DNA from 3 places in the Kitasatospora sp. NPDC048298 genome. Region 1 is predicted to be linked to each of the others. Evidence: riboswitches for the same ligand, from Rfam matches in the RefSeq annotation. Region 1 holds a riboswitch; each other region holds the start of a gene.
The links. Region 1 has a riboswitch for cobalamin ahead of ACGF0D_RS02120 (FecCD family ABC transporter permease). Riboswitches for the same ligand answer to the same signal wherever they lie in the genome.
Positions count from the first base shown of each region.

Region 1 (3,870 bases):
CGCCGCTCTCCGGGTGCCGCACCGGGGTGGCCCGGACGCCGAACACCTCGGCCAGCAGGGCGGGTCGGAGCACCTTCTCGGGCGTGCCGGAGGCGACGATCCGGCCGGCCCGCAGCACGTACAGCAGGTCGCAGTGACCCGCGGCCAGGTTGAGGTCGTGCAGCGCGGTGAGCACCGTCGGGCCGGCCTCGCGGGCGAGCGCCAGCACCTCCAACTGGTGGGCGATGTCGAGGTGGTTGGTGGGTTCGTCCAGCACCAGCAGGCGCGGCTCCTGGACCAGGGCGCGGGCGAACAGCACCCGCTGCTTCTCGCCCCCGGACAGGCTCAGGAAGCCGCGCTCGGCCAGGTGTCCGGCCCGGACCTTGCGCAGCGCCTCGGCGCAGCGCTCGGCGTCCCCGTCGGTGGGGGCGCCGAAGCCGCGGCGGTGCGGCAGCCGGCCCATCGCGACCACCTCGGCGACGGTGAAGTCGAACTCGGCGGAGTGCTCCTGGGTCAGCGCGGCCACCCGGCGGGCCGCCTCGCGGGCGGTGAGGGCGTGCAGGTCGTCGCCGGCCAGCCGGACCGCGCCGCCGGCCGGCTTCAGCACCCGGTAGACGCAGCGCAGCAGCGTCGACTTGCCGCTGCCGTTCGGGCCGATGAGCCCGACCACCTGTCCGGCGGCGGCCGCCAGGCTCACCTCGTGGACCAGCCGGGTGCCCGCCAGTTCCACCGAGACGGCGTCGACGGCGAGGTCCTGGGCGTGCGCGGCCACGGCGGCCGCCTCGGTCACGTCGGTCACCGGGTGCCTCCGAAGGACTGGCCGCGGCGCCGCATCATCAGCAGGAAGGCGGGCACGCCGAGCACCGCGGTGAACACCCCGACGGGCAGTTCGGCGGGCGCCAGCAGGGTGCGCGAGGCGATGTCCACCCAGACCAGCAGCAGGGCCCCGGCGAGCGGGGCGATCACCAGCACCCGGCGGTGCCCGGCGCCGACCAGCATCCGGGCCAGGTGCGGCATCAGCAGCCCGACGAAGCCGATCGCCCCGCTGACCGCGACCACGGTGCCGGTGACGGCGGCGGTCACCACGAACAGCTCGCGGCGCAGCCGGTCCGGGTCCACGCCGAGCGAGGCGGAGGTCTCGTCGCCCATCGCGAGCGCGTCCAGCCGTCCGGCGGCGCAGGCCAGGTAGGCGAGGCCGGCCAGGACGGTGACGGCGGCGATCGGCACCGAGCCCCAGGTGGCGCCGCCGAGGCTGCCGAGCAGCCACATCATGGCGTCCCGGGCGGCCTCGCCGCGGTCGGCGGCGAAGACCATCAGGGTGGTGGCGGCGGAGAACCCGTAGGACAGGGCGGTGCCGGTGAGCACCAGGCGCAGCGGGGTGAGCCCGAACGCGGTGCGGGCGGCGAGGTAGACCAGCGTCATGGCGGCCAGGGCGGAGCCGAAGGCGGAGGCGGAGATCGCCCACACGCCGAGCGAGGCGAAGGCGCCGAACAGCAGGACGGCGTTGGCGCCGACGGCCGCGCCGGAGGAGATGCCGAGGACGAAGGGGTCGGCCAGCGCGTTGCGCACCAGGGCCTGGACGGCGACGCCGCAGGCGGCCAGTCCGGCGCCGACCACGGCGGCCAGCACGGTGCGCGGCAGCCGGATCTCCCAGACGATCGCGTACGCGGCCGCCTCGTCCGCCTCCAGCCGACCGCCCGTCAGCCCGGCGCCCAGCAGCCGCAGCACCCGGGGCAGGCCGAGCCCGGAGGAGCCGAGGGCGACCCCGCAGACCAGCGAGAGCAGGAGGGCGGCGCCGAGGCCGGCGGCGAGCGGGACGACGGGTATGCGACGAGTGGGCGGGCCGACTGCCCGGTCTGCGGGTGCGCGGTTCACGGGTGCGCCTTGCCTCGGGCCGGGGGTGCGCCGGGGCGGGCGCGGGCCGGGGCGTGCCGGGGCGCCGTTCCCCTCGCAGTCCACGGCGAGTTGTCGGGAGTTCGGCGGCCGAGGGCGATCGGGCTGGCGCGGCCGTACGGGCTGGTACGGGCCGTGCTCACCGTTGCGGGTCAGCGCCGGATTCACACCGGACTTCCCCCTCGGACGCCCTGGCAGCATAACAGCCACTCAGGGCAGGCAACCCTTACCGGCCGGGGGTCGGGCGTGAACGCACGACCGCCCCCGTCCGGTGGTCCGGACGGGGGCGGTCGGGTGGCGACGCGTCAGGCTCAGGCCTGCTTGGTCTCCCAGAAGATCTTGTCGACCTCGGCGATCAGGTCCAGCAGGGCCTGGCCGGTGGCCGGGTCGGTGGACGCCTTGGCGGCCGAGGCGGCCTTCAGGGTGTCGTTGATCAGCTGGTGCAGCTGCGGGTACTTCTCGAAGTGCGGGGCCTTGAAGTAGTCGCTCCACAGCACCGAGATGTGGTGCTTGACGGCCTCGGCGCGCTGCTCCTTGATGATGATGGCGCGGGCGCGGAAGTGCGGGTCCTCGTTGGCCTGGTACTTCTCCTGGGTGGCCTTGACGGACTCGGCCTCGAGCTTGGCCTGCGCGGGGTCGTACACGCCGCAGGGCAGGTCGCAGTGGGCGTGGGCGGTGGCGCGCGGTGCAAACAGACGAGAGAACATGGGAGTCCTTCCTTAGATCGTCTTCCCGCGCCCGAGATTACCCTTCCGCCCTCCCGGTTTCGCGATCGGGCGGCGGGCCTAGGGCGAAAGACGGACCCGGAACCGGGGTATTCCGGACATCGGAGCGCTGACGGCCCGTACGGCAGACTGGGGGACGGGCGGAGCGGGAGGAGGAGTCGTGGCGCGGAGCACGCGACCGGAGGACGTCGGAGCCGGGGACCGGGGCGGAGTGCTGCCGTTCGGGCTGGTCGAGGTGGCGGGGCCGTCGATGGTCCCGACCCTGCGCGAGGGCGACCGGCTGCTGGTCCGGTACGGCGCGCCGATCCGGCCGGGCGCGGTGGTGGTCTTCCGGCACCCGTTCCAGCAGGACCTGCTGGTGGTGAAGCGGGCCGCCGAGCGCCGGCCCAAGGGCTGGTGGCTGCTGTCCGACAACCGCCCGGTGGACAGCGACAGCCGCAGCTACGGCGCCGTCCCGGACGAGCTGGTGCTCGGCCGGGTGCTGCTGCGGCTGAGCCCGAGCCCGGCCTGGCTGGCGCCGGGGCGCCGGCTGGAGCGGCTGCTGCTCACCCCGCGGCTGGCCCGGGTGCCGGGCCTGGCCCGCCGGCTCGGCGCCTGGGTCGAGGAGGTCTGAGGCCCCAGGGCCCCGAACTCCCGAGGCCCTGAGTTCGCGAGGGCCTAGGCCCGGGCCGCGGCCTCCGCCTCCTGGCGCTTGCGGGCCCGGTAGGCGGCCACGTTGGCGCGGGTCGCGCAGCGGTCCGAGCAGTAGCGGCGGGAGCGGTTGGTCGAGGTGTCCAGGTAGGCGTTGCGGCAGGGCGCGGCCTGGCAGATGCCGAGCCGGTCGGCGCCCAGCTCGGTCAGGTGGACGGCCAGGCCCATGCAGGCGACCGCGGTGAAGTGCGCGGTGGCGGTGGGGGAGTTGTCGGCCAGGTGCAGGTGCCAGCGCGGCCGCCCGGCGTCGTCCAGGTAGTCGTGTCCGGAGACCAGCGGGCTGACGGGGTACTCCATCAGCAGGCTGTTCAGCAGGTCGACGCCGCGGACCTCGTCGCCCTCGGCGGCGGCCTCGAAGACGCCGCGCAGCCTGGTCCGCACCGCCCGCAGCCGGGGCAGGTCGGACTCGTCGGCGAGGGCGGCGGCCCGCGAGGAGTCGGAGAACAGGCCGCGCACCGCCTCCACGGAGGTCAGCGTGTCGGTGCCGCGCTCGGGCTCCTCGGTGTTCACCAGCCGAACGGCGAGATCGGCGTAGGCGGCGAGCTCCACAGGGGTCCTTCCAGATTCGGTAACGGGCTGACTG
Region 1 is NZ_JBICYZ010000002.1:210,918-214,787, reverse strand. Features, by position in the region: gene ACGF0D_RS02125 (ABC transporter ATP-binding protein) at 1-769, opposite strand, end outside; gene ACGF0D_RS02120 (FecCD family ABC transporter permease) at 775-1,854, opposite strand; cobalamin riboswitch at 1,946-2,095, opposite strand; gene sodN (superoxide dismutase, Ni) at 2,184-2,579, opposite strand; gene sodX (nickel-type superoxide dismutase maturation protease) at 2,848-3,210, shown strand; gene ACGF0D_RS02105 (CGNR zinc finger domain-containing protein) at 3,255-3,836, opposite strand.

Region 2 (3,870 bases), on a different contig from region 1:
CAGGTCGGCCGGGTCCCGGGCCAGGGCCAGTTCGAGCTGGGCGGTGAGGTCCCCGTCGGGGTCGAGGACGGGCGCGGCCTGGCCGAAGGCGTAGCTGGGGGAGCGCGGGTCGAGTTCGGCGGCGCCGGTGGCGACGAGCAGGGTGCGGTGGTCCAGGGCGGCGCCGTAGACGGTGACCGAGCCGTGGTCGCCGATCACGCAGTCGGCGGCGACGAGCGCGGCCTGCCAGCCCTGGTGGGGCGGGATCAGGCGCAGGCCCATCCGGCAGGCGGCGGCGAGCAGCGCCTCGGGGTCGTGCCGGCTCCACACGTTGGGGTGCAGGACGACGGCCACCGTGTACTCGTCGGCGGGCAGTCGGCGGACCAGCCGCTGGGGCAGGTCGGGGTGGCGGCCGAATAACGAGTGCTCGCTCCAGGTGGAGCTGACGACGACGAGCCGTCGGCCGCCGACGGCGCCGAGCGCGGCGCGGTAGCCGTCGCGGGAGCGCCGGCTGCCGAGCATCCGGTCGAAGCACGGGTCGCCGACGACCTGGGCGACGTCCAGCGCCTCGGGGCAGGAGTCCCGCAGCCGGTCCAGCTGCTCGGGGTGGGAGAGGCCCAGGACGTCGACGAACACCCGTCCGTGGTGGGTGAGTTCGTTGCGGGACAGGCCGGCGGCGCTGACCGTGTCGCCGGTGGACTCGGTGACCAGGCGGTTGTAGCCGGCGCCGTGCGGGAGGACGACGAGGCGGGCGTCCAGGCGGTGCATGGAGGAGTGGACGGCGCACGCGACGGCGAGGTCGAAGCGGCGGCGGACGGCGTCCTCCCAGTCCAGCACGGTGAAGCCGGACAGGCCGTGCAGGTACTCGTCCAGGGCGCGGTCGGCGAAGGCGGAGCCGGGGTTGACGGTGAAGTAGCGCTCGATGCCGTCCGGGCTCAGCAGGGTGAGGACGTCCAGGACCCGGGTGGCCGAGGTGAGGGTGCGGGCGACCGCCAGCACGCGGGCCCTGACCGGTCGGGTGTTCCAGCGGTCGGCGGGCCAGGCGTGGGGGTGGGACGGCACACCATGATCGTACTCATCCGGTCGGGCCGCGGCGCGGTTCCGAGGGCGGGTCAGCCCGCGGCCGCGCTGGGCTCGTGGTGCTCGGCGGCGGCGCACTCGTTGAGCAGGGGGCGCATGGCCTCGTCCACGAGCCGGTAGCGCACCACTCGTCCGTCCCGGTCGCCGGTGACCACGCCGGCCGTGCGGAGCAGCCGCAGGGCCTGGGAGACGGCCGGGTCACGCATGCCGGTGGCGACCGCGAGATCGCTGACGGCGAGCGGGCCGGCCCGGTGGAGGGCGAGCAGCAGGGCGAGCCGGCCGGGGTCCGCGAGCAGGGAGAACCGCTCGGCCCAGGACCGGACGTGCGCGGGCTCGCCGATCGCGGCGATGGCCTCGCAGACCCGGTGTCCGTCGATGGTGCGGTGGCCCGCGCGGTCCTCCGGTACGAGATGCATGCGGACATTCTCGCAGGCGGGGGCCTGTGATCCTGGACACCTGCGCAGGTGCGCAGCCTTGCACGGGTCGGGGCGGGGCCCTACGGTGTTCCCCGCCGTGGTGCTCGGGAAGACCGGTGACGGACCCTCAGGGGTCCCAGCCCGGAGCGGCCCTCGCCACTGTGATCGGGCCGCTCCTCCGTCCACGGAGGAGCGTCGTCCGCACCCATGAAGCCACTGGGCGCCTCGTGCGCCTGGGAAGGCGGGTGCGGGTGTTCCCGTCAGCCAGGAGACCGGCCACGGCATCTCACGAGGTTTTCCACGAGGTGCTGGAGCGTGATCCGCATGACCCTGCCCGAAACCGTTTCCGCCGGGACCGAACCCGGCCCCGCCGCGCTGCCCACCTTCAGATGGCGGCGCGAGGACACCGTCCGTACGGCCGCGCTGATGGCGGTGATCGTGGCCATGCACGTGGTGGCCTTCGGCACGCTGATCTTCCTGGTCGCACCCGAGCGGTACACGGTCGGCACCCAGGTCTTCGGGGTGGGCCTGGGTATCACCGCGTACACCCTCGGCATGCGGCACGCCTTCGACGCCGACCACATCGCGGTGATCGACAACACCACCCGCAAGCTGATGGCGGACGGCAAGCGGCCGGTCTCGGTGGGCTTCTGGTTCGCCCTCGGGCACTCCTCGATGGTGGTGCTGATGGCCGCCCTGGTGGCGGGCGGCGCGCAGCTGGCGAACACGCTGATGGACGACGAGTCGGCCACCCACAAGTGGCTGGGCATGGTCGGCACGACGGCCTCCGGCGCCTTCCTCTACCTGATCGGCGCGCTCAACCTGGCGGCGCTGCTCGGCATCCTCAAGGTGTTCCGCTCGATGCGGGCCGGGCAGTTCGACGAGAAGGAGCTGGAGGCGCACCTCGACTCGCGCGGCTTCATGGCCCGGGTGCTGAACCGGGCGACCCGTTCGATCACCCGGCCGGGGCAGATGTTCCCGGTGGGCATGGTGCTGGGCCTGGGCTTCGACACCGCGACCGAGGTCACCCTGATGGTGATGGCCGGCTCGGGTGCGGCCTCCGGGCTGCCGTGGTACGCGATCGTCTGCCTGCCGCTGCTGTTCGCGGCCGGGATGAGCCTGTTCGACACCCTGGACGGGACGTTCATGAACTTCGCGTACCAGTGGGCCTTCGCCAACCCGGTGCGGAAGGTGTACTACAACCTGACCATCACCGGTCTGTCGATCGCGGTGGCCTTCATCATCGGCACCATCGAGCTGGTCGGGGTGCTGCACGAGAAGCTCGACCTGACCGACCCGGTCACCGGGTTCATCGCGGACATCTCACTGGACAACGTCGGCTACGCCATCGCCGGGCTGTTCGTGGTCGTCTGGGCGATCGCGATCGGGTACTGGAAGCTCGCCCGGGTCGAGAAGCGCTGGACGCCCGACAGTCCGTGACCGGGCGGCCGCCGGCCTCCGAGTACGTGGAACGGCGCCACCCCGAACCCGGGGAGGCGCCGTTCGGCGTGTGCGGGGTCAGCGCTCCTCGCGGAAGTCGACGTGCCGGCCGGCGGCCGGGTCGTACTTGCGCAGGACCATCCGGTCCGGGTCGTTGCGGCGGTTCTTGCGGGTCACGTACGTGAAGCCGGTGCCGGCGGTGGAGCGGAGCTTGATCACCGGGCGCAGTTCGCTGCGGGCCATCGGGTCCTCCTGGGGCCTGAGGGGTCCGGCCCCGGGTGTCGGACCGGGACCGGGCGCCGAAATGGAAGTCGTTTCCAGTGGATGGGAACGTGGGCCGCACCCTGCCCATTCCCGGACGCCGGGTCGCCGCCGAAGGACGCGGCGGGTGGGGGAGCGGGGAGCGCGGCGCGGTCGCGCGGGGGCGCGCAAGGGGCACCGGGGGTTCTGTCGGGGGCGCTCGGCGGGCGGTTCGGGCCGGGGGTTCGTAGGCTCGACGCATGGCGGATGCGTACGCGGGGCGGCGGGAGCGGGTGAGGGAGCACTGCAGTGCGGCCGGGGCCGACGCGGCGCTGATCACCCGTGCGGCGAACGTGCGGTACCTGACGGGCTGCGCGCCCTGCGGGGCGAGTCTGCTGCTGACCAGAGAGCGGGCCCTGCTCGCACTGCCGGACGACCTGCCGCCGGACGACACCGGCGAGCACCTGATCGCCCCGGACGTCACCCGGCTGCCGGTGGCGGCCGGGTCGGACACCGCGCTGGCCGCCGCGTCGGTCGCCATGCGCTCGGGGGTGGCGGGTCTGGCGGTGGAGGAGCACGACCTGACCGTCAGCCGGCACCGGGCGGTCGGCGGCCTGACCGAGGGGGCACGGCTGGTGGACCTCGGCCAGACCGTGGAGCGGCTGCGGGTGGTCAAGGACGAGCACGAGATCGCCGACCTGCGGATCGCCGCCGA
Region 2 is NZ_JBICYZ010000005.1:205,348-209,217, forward strand. Features, by position in the region: gene ACGF0D_RS06595 (hypothetical protein) at 1-1,041, opposite strand, end outside; gene ACGF0D_RS06600 (ArsR/SmtB family transcription factor) at 1,092-1,475, opposite strand; cobalamin riboswitch at 1,557-1,771, shown strand; gene ACGF0D_RS06605 (HoxN/HupN/NixA family nickel/cobalt transporter) at 1,800-2,915, shown strand; gene rpmG (50S ribosomal protein L33) at 2,994-3,158, opposite strand; gene ACGF0D_RS06615 (M24 family metallopeptidase) at 3,416-3,870, shown strand, end outside.
Region 2: linked by a shared signal. The riboswitch ahead of ACGF0D_RS06605 (HoxN/HupN/NixA family nickel/cobalt transporter) and the one ahead of ACGF0D_RS02120 (FecCD family ABC transporter permease) in region 1 are both predicted to bind cobalamin.

Region 3 (3,870 bases), on a different contig from region 1:
CTGACTCCCGACGAGCTGAACATCGACCGCCCGTACCACGCCGAGACCTTCGCCAAGGACGTGCGGTGGGCGCGAACAGTGGCCGACAAGTGCGCCGCCGCGGAAGGGGACAAGCTGCGGCACATCACCACCCGCAACACCGCCCGCGACATGGACCTCATCCGCACCGTCATGGGAGAGAAGAGGATCTCCTACTACGGGGGCTCGTACGGCACCTATCTCGGCGCCGTCTACATGCAGATGTTCCCCCAGCGGGCCGACCGGTTCGTGCTGGACAGCGCGGTCGACCCCACGCAGTACGGGCGGGGCACCTTCCAGCAGATGGCGCAGGCGACCGAGCCCGCCTTCACGCGGTGGAGCGAGTGGACCGCAGGGCAGGACACCACGTACCACCTGGGCCGGACCCCGGCCGAAGTCCGCAACACCTTCTGGGACATCGTCGCCCGGGCGGATCGCAAGCCCGTCGACACCGGCGACGGCCCCCTCACCGGCGACGACATCCGCGCCGTGCGCGACATCTTCTTCACGGAGCGGAAGGCCGCCGACTGGATCGCCGGACTGAAGAAGGCCGCCGAGGACGACAAGCCCGCCGCGCCGGCGCCCGACCCCGAACTCCCCCCGGAGAACCTCCTCGCGAGCCTCTGGACGGTCATGTGCGGCGACACCGCCGCATCGTGGCCGCGTGACCCCGAGCAGTACCGGCGCGACACCGTGCGCGGCAAGGCCCGGTACCCGCTGTACGGGGACTTCGCGTACGGCATCAAGCCGTGCGCCTTCTGGAAGCCCGGCAGCGAAGCCCCGACCACGGTGGACAACGACGTCCAAGCGCTGATCCTGCAGAACGAGTGGGACTCCCAGACGCCCCTGACCGCCGCCCAGAGCATGCACCGGTCCCTGCACGGCTCCCGGATGATCACCGTGCTGGGAGGAGAGGGGCACGGCGTCTACGGCAACGGGTCCTGCGCGGACGCGGCCACCACGCGCTACCTGACCACGGGCAAGCTCCCGGGGGGCGACCTCACCTGCCAGGCACCGACCGCCCGATGAACCACCGCCGCCGCGGTGCGGCCCCGCCCGCGCGGCGTCGGTGGGCATCCGCGGGTCGTCGCGGCTCCCCGTCCGCCCTGCGGTCCCGGACTGTTCCCGGACAAGATCGCTAGGCCTGATATCTTGCCAGCGCCGTGGTGTTCGGGAAACCGGTCGAATTCCGGTGCGGCCCTCGCCACTGTTGCCGCGGAGTTCCGCGGCCCTCGCTGACCGGCTCTGCCGCCGGTCAGGGCCACTGGGCGGGCTGGAAGAGCCGCTTGGGAAGGTCGGCCGCGGCGCGTCGATGCGGAAGCCAGGAGACCGGCCACGGCGCGACATGTTCCACGAGGGTTTTGGAGAACACGTGCCCAGCGGTCTGCCGTACCCGTTTCGATCCATACGTTCCGCACATTCTGTACATTCCGCACGTCCCAGAGGGCCGATACGTGTCGGCCGGGCGGTCGCGGCCGTCCTGTTCACCGGCATGCTCGGCGCCTGCGCGGGCGTCCCGGCTCCCGTCGCGTCCGGCGGGACGGCCGGGAGTGCCGCGCCGGTCGGCGTGGACAACTGCGGGACCACCGTGACGGTCGGCGCGCCGCCCGAGCGGCTGGTGACCCTCAACCAGGGTGCCACCGAGGTCGCCCTGGCCCTCGGCCTGCAGTCCCGCATGGCCGGCACCGCCTACCTCGACGACTCCGTCCCGGAGAAGTGGAAGGCGGCCTACGACTCCGTCCCGGTGCTCTCCAAGGAGTACCCGACGAAGGAGAAGCTCCTCGCGGCCCGTCCCGACTTCCTGTACGCCTCCTACGCCAGCGCGTTCACCGACAAGGTCGCGGGCAGCCGGGAGGAACTGCGCGACCAGGGCATCCCGTCGTACGTGTCCCCGTTCGGCTGCTCGGACAAGAGCAAGGTACCGCCGACGACCTGGCAGGCGATGTGGGGCGAACTGAACGACGTCGCCAAGGTCTTCGGTGTCCCGGAGCGGGCCGTCGCGATCCAGCAGCAGCAGGAGCAGCAGCTTGCCCGGTTCACCGCGACGGCCGCGGGCAAGGGCCTGAAGGTCCTGTGGTACGACTCGGACACCAAGACGCCGTTCGTCGGTGCCGGCCACGGCGGACCTCAACTCGTACTCGATGCCGTGGGCGCCCGCAACGTCTTCGGGGACCTGCCCGGTGGCTGGCAGAACGTGAGCTGGGAGAAGGTCGTCGCGGCGGACCCGGACGCCATCGTGCTGGCGGACGCAGGCTGGGACACCGCCCAGTCCAAGATCGACTACTTGGAGAACGACCCGGTGCTGAGCAAGCTCGGCGCCGTGCAGCGCAAGGCCTTCGTGGTGGTGCCGTTCTCGGAGTCGACTCCCGGCGTGCTGCTCGCCGACGGTGCCGCCCGGGTGTCCGCGGGGCTGGGCCGGCTGCACCCGGGTTCATGACCACCGCGCCCCACCCCGTCGTGCGGTCCTCCGGTCCGGGCCGCGCGACGGCGGCGCTGGCCATCGGTGTGGCCCTGCTGCTGACCACCGTGCTCCTCGGCCTGGCCGTGGGCTCGCAACACGAGCCGGTCCACACCGTGATCGACGTCGTGGTGCGCCGTCTCGGGCTGGGCGACCCGAACGTCACGCTGCTGGACGATCAGATCGTCTGGCAGCTGCGGCTCCCCCGGGTTCTGGGAGCGGCTGCCACCGGCGCCGGCCTCGCGGTCTGCGGTGCGGTGTTGCAGACGCTGACCGGGAACGACCTGGCCGATCCCTTCCTGCTCGGGATCTCGGACGGAGCCGCCGCCGGCGCGGTCACCGTGATCGTCCTCGGCGCCGGCGTGTCCGGCGTCGTGGGCACCGGTGCGGTGGCGACGGCGGCCTTCGCCGGTGCCCTGCTCGCCGCCGTCGTCGTCCTGGCACTGGCCGGCGCGCGCACCCGGTCGCTACCGACCGCCCGGACCGTGCTCGCCGGCATCGCGGTGGGACAGATGTGCGGGGCGTACACCTCGTTCGTCGTGATGGTCCTCGGGGACCGCAACGCGGCGCGCGGTGTCATGGAGTGGACGCTCGGCTCGGTCGCCGGCGTGCGGTGGCCCACCGCCGTCTTCCTGACCGCGGTCGCGCTGATCGGTGTCACGGTCCTGGCCTCCTCGGCCCGCGACCTGGACGCCTTCGCCTTCGGCGAGACCTCCGCCCGCTCCCTCGGCGTCCACGTCGAGCGCACCCGCTGGGCCCTCGTCGCCACAGCCGCGCTGGTGACCGCGTGCCTGGTCGCCAACACCGGCGTCATCGGATTCCTCGGCCTGGTCGTACCGCATGTGGTCCGTCTCGTCTGCGGGCCGCGCCACGCCCTCCTGCTGCCCGTGTCGGCGCTGGTGGGCGCGTCCCTCCTGGTGGGCAGCGACATCGTGGCGCGCTCGGTCCTGCCCGACCGGGAGATTCCCGTCGGCGTCATCACGGCCGGGCTCGGAGCGCCCTTCTTCGCCTGGCTGCTGTGGCGCCAGGGGCGGGCCGACGGGAGGGGGCAGTGACAAAGACGCCCCCCGTCGAACTGCGCGCGGAGGGACTCCGTGTGCGGATCGGCGCAGCCACGCTGCTGGACGAGGTCTCGCTCGCGTTCGGCCCCGGCCGGGTCACGGGCCTGCTCGGGCCCAACGGCGCCGGGAAGACCACCTTGCTGCGCGCGGTCGCCGGGCTGACCCGGCCGAGCGCGGGACGGGTCCTCCTGGACGGAGCGGATCTCCACGCGCTCACGGCCCGCCGACGAGCCCGACAGGTGGCCTTCATGGAGCAGCAGGCGGACACCCGGCTGTCGCTGCCGGTCCGTCAGGTCATCGAGCTCGGACGCACGCCGCACCGCGGCCGCTGGC
Region 3 is NZ_JBICYZ010000042.1:71,939-75,808, reverse strand. Features, by position in the region: gene ACGF0D_RS27800 (alpha/beta hydrolase) at 1-1,047, shown strand, start outside; cobalamin riboswitch at 1,166-1,371, shown strand; gene ACGF0D_RS27795 (ABC transporter substrate-binding protein) at 1,511-2,455, shown strand; gene ACGF0D_RS27790 (FecCD family ABC transporter permease) at 2,452-3,531, shown strand; gene ACGF0D_RS27785 (ABC transporter ATP-binding protein) at 3,528-3,870, shown strand, end outside.
Region 3: linked by a shared signal. The riboswitch ahead of ACGF0D_RS27795 (ABC transporter substrate-binding protein) and the one ahead of ACGF0D_RS02120 (FecCD family ABC transporter permease) in region 1 are both predicted to bind cobalamin.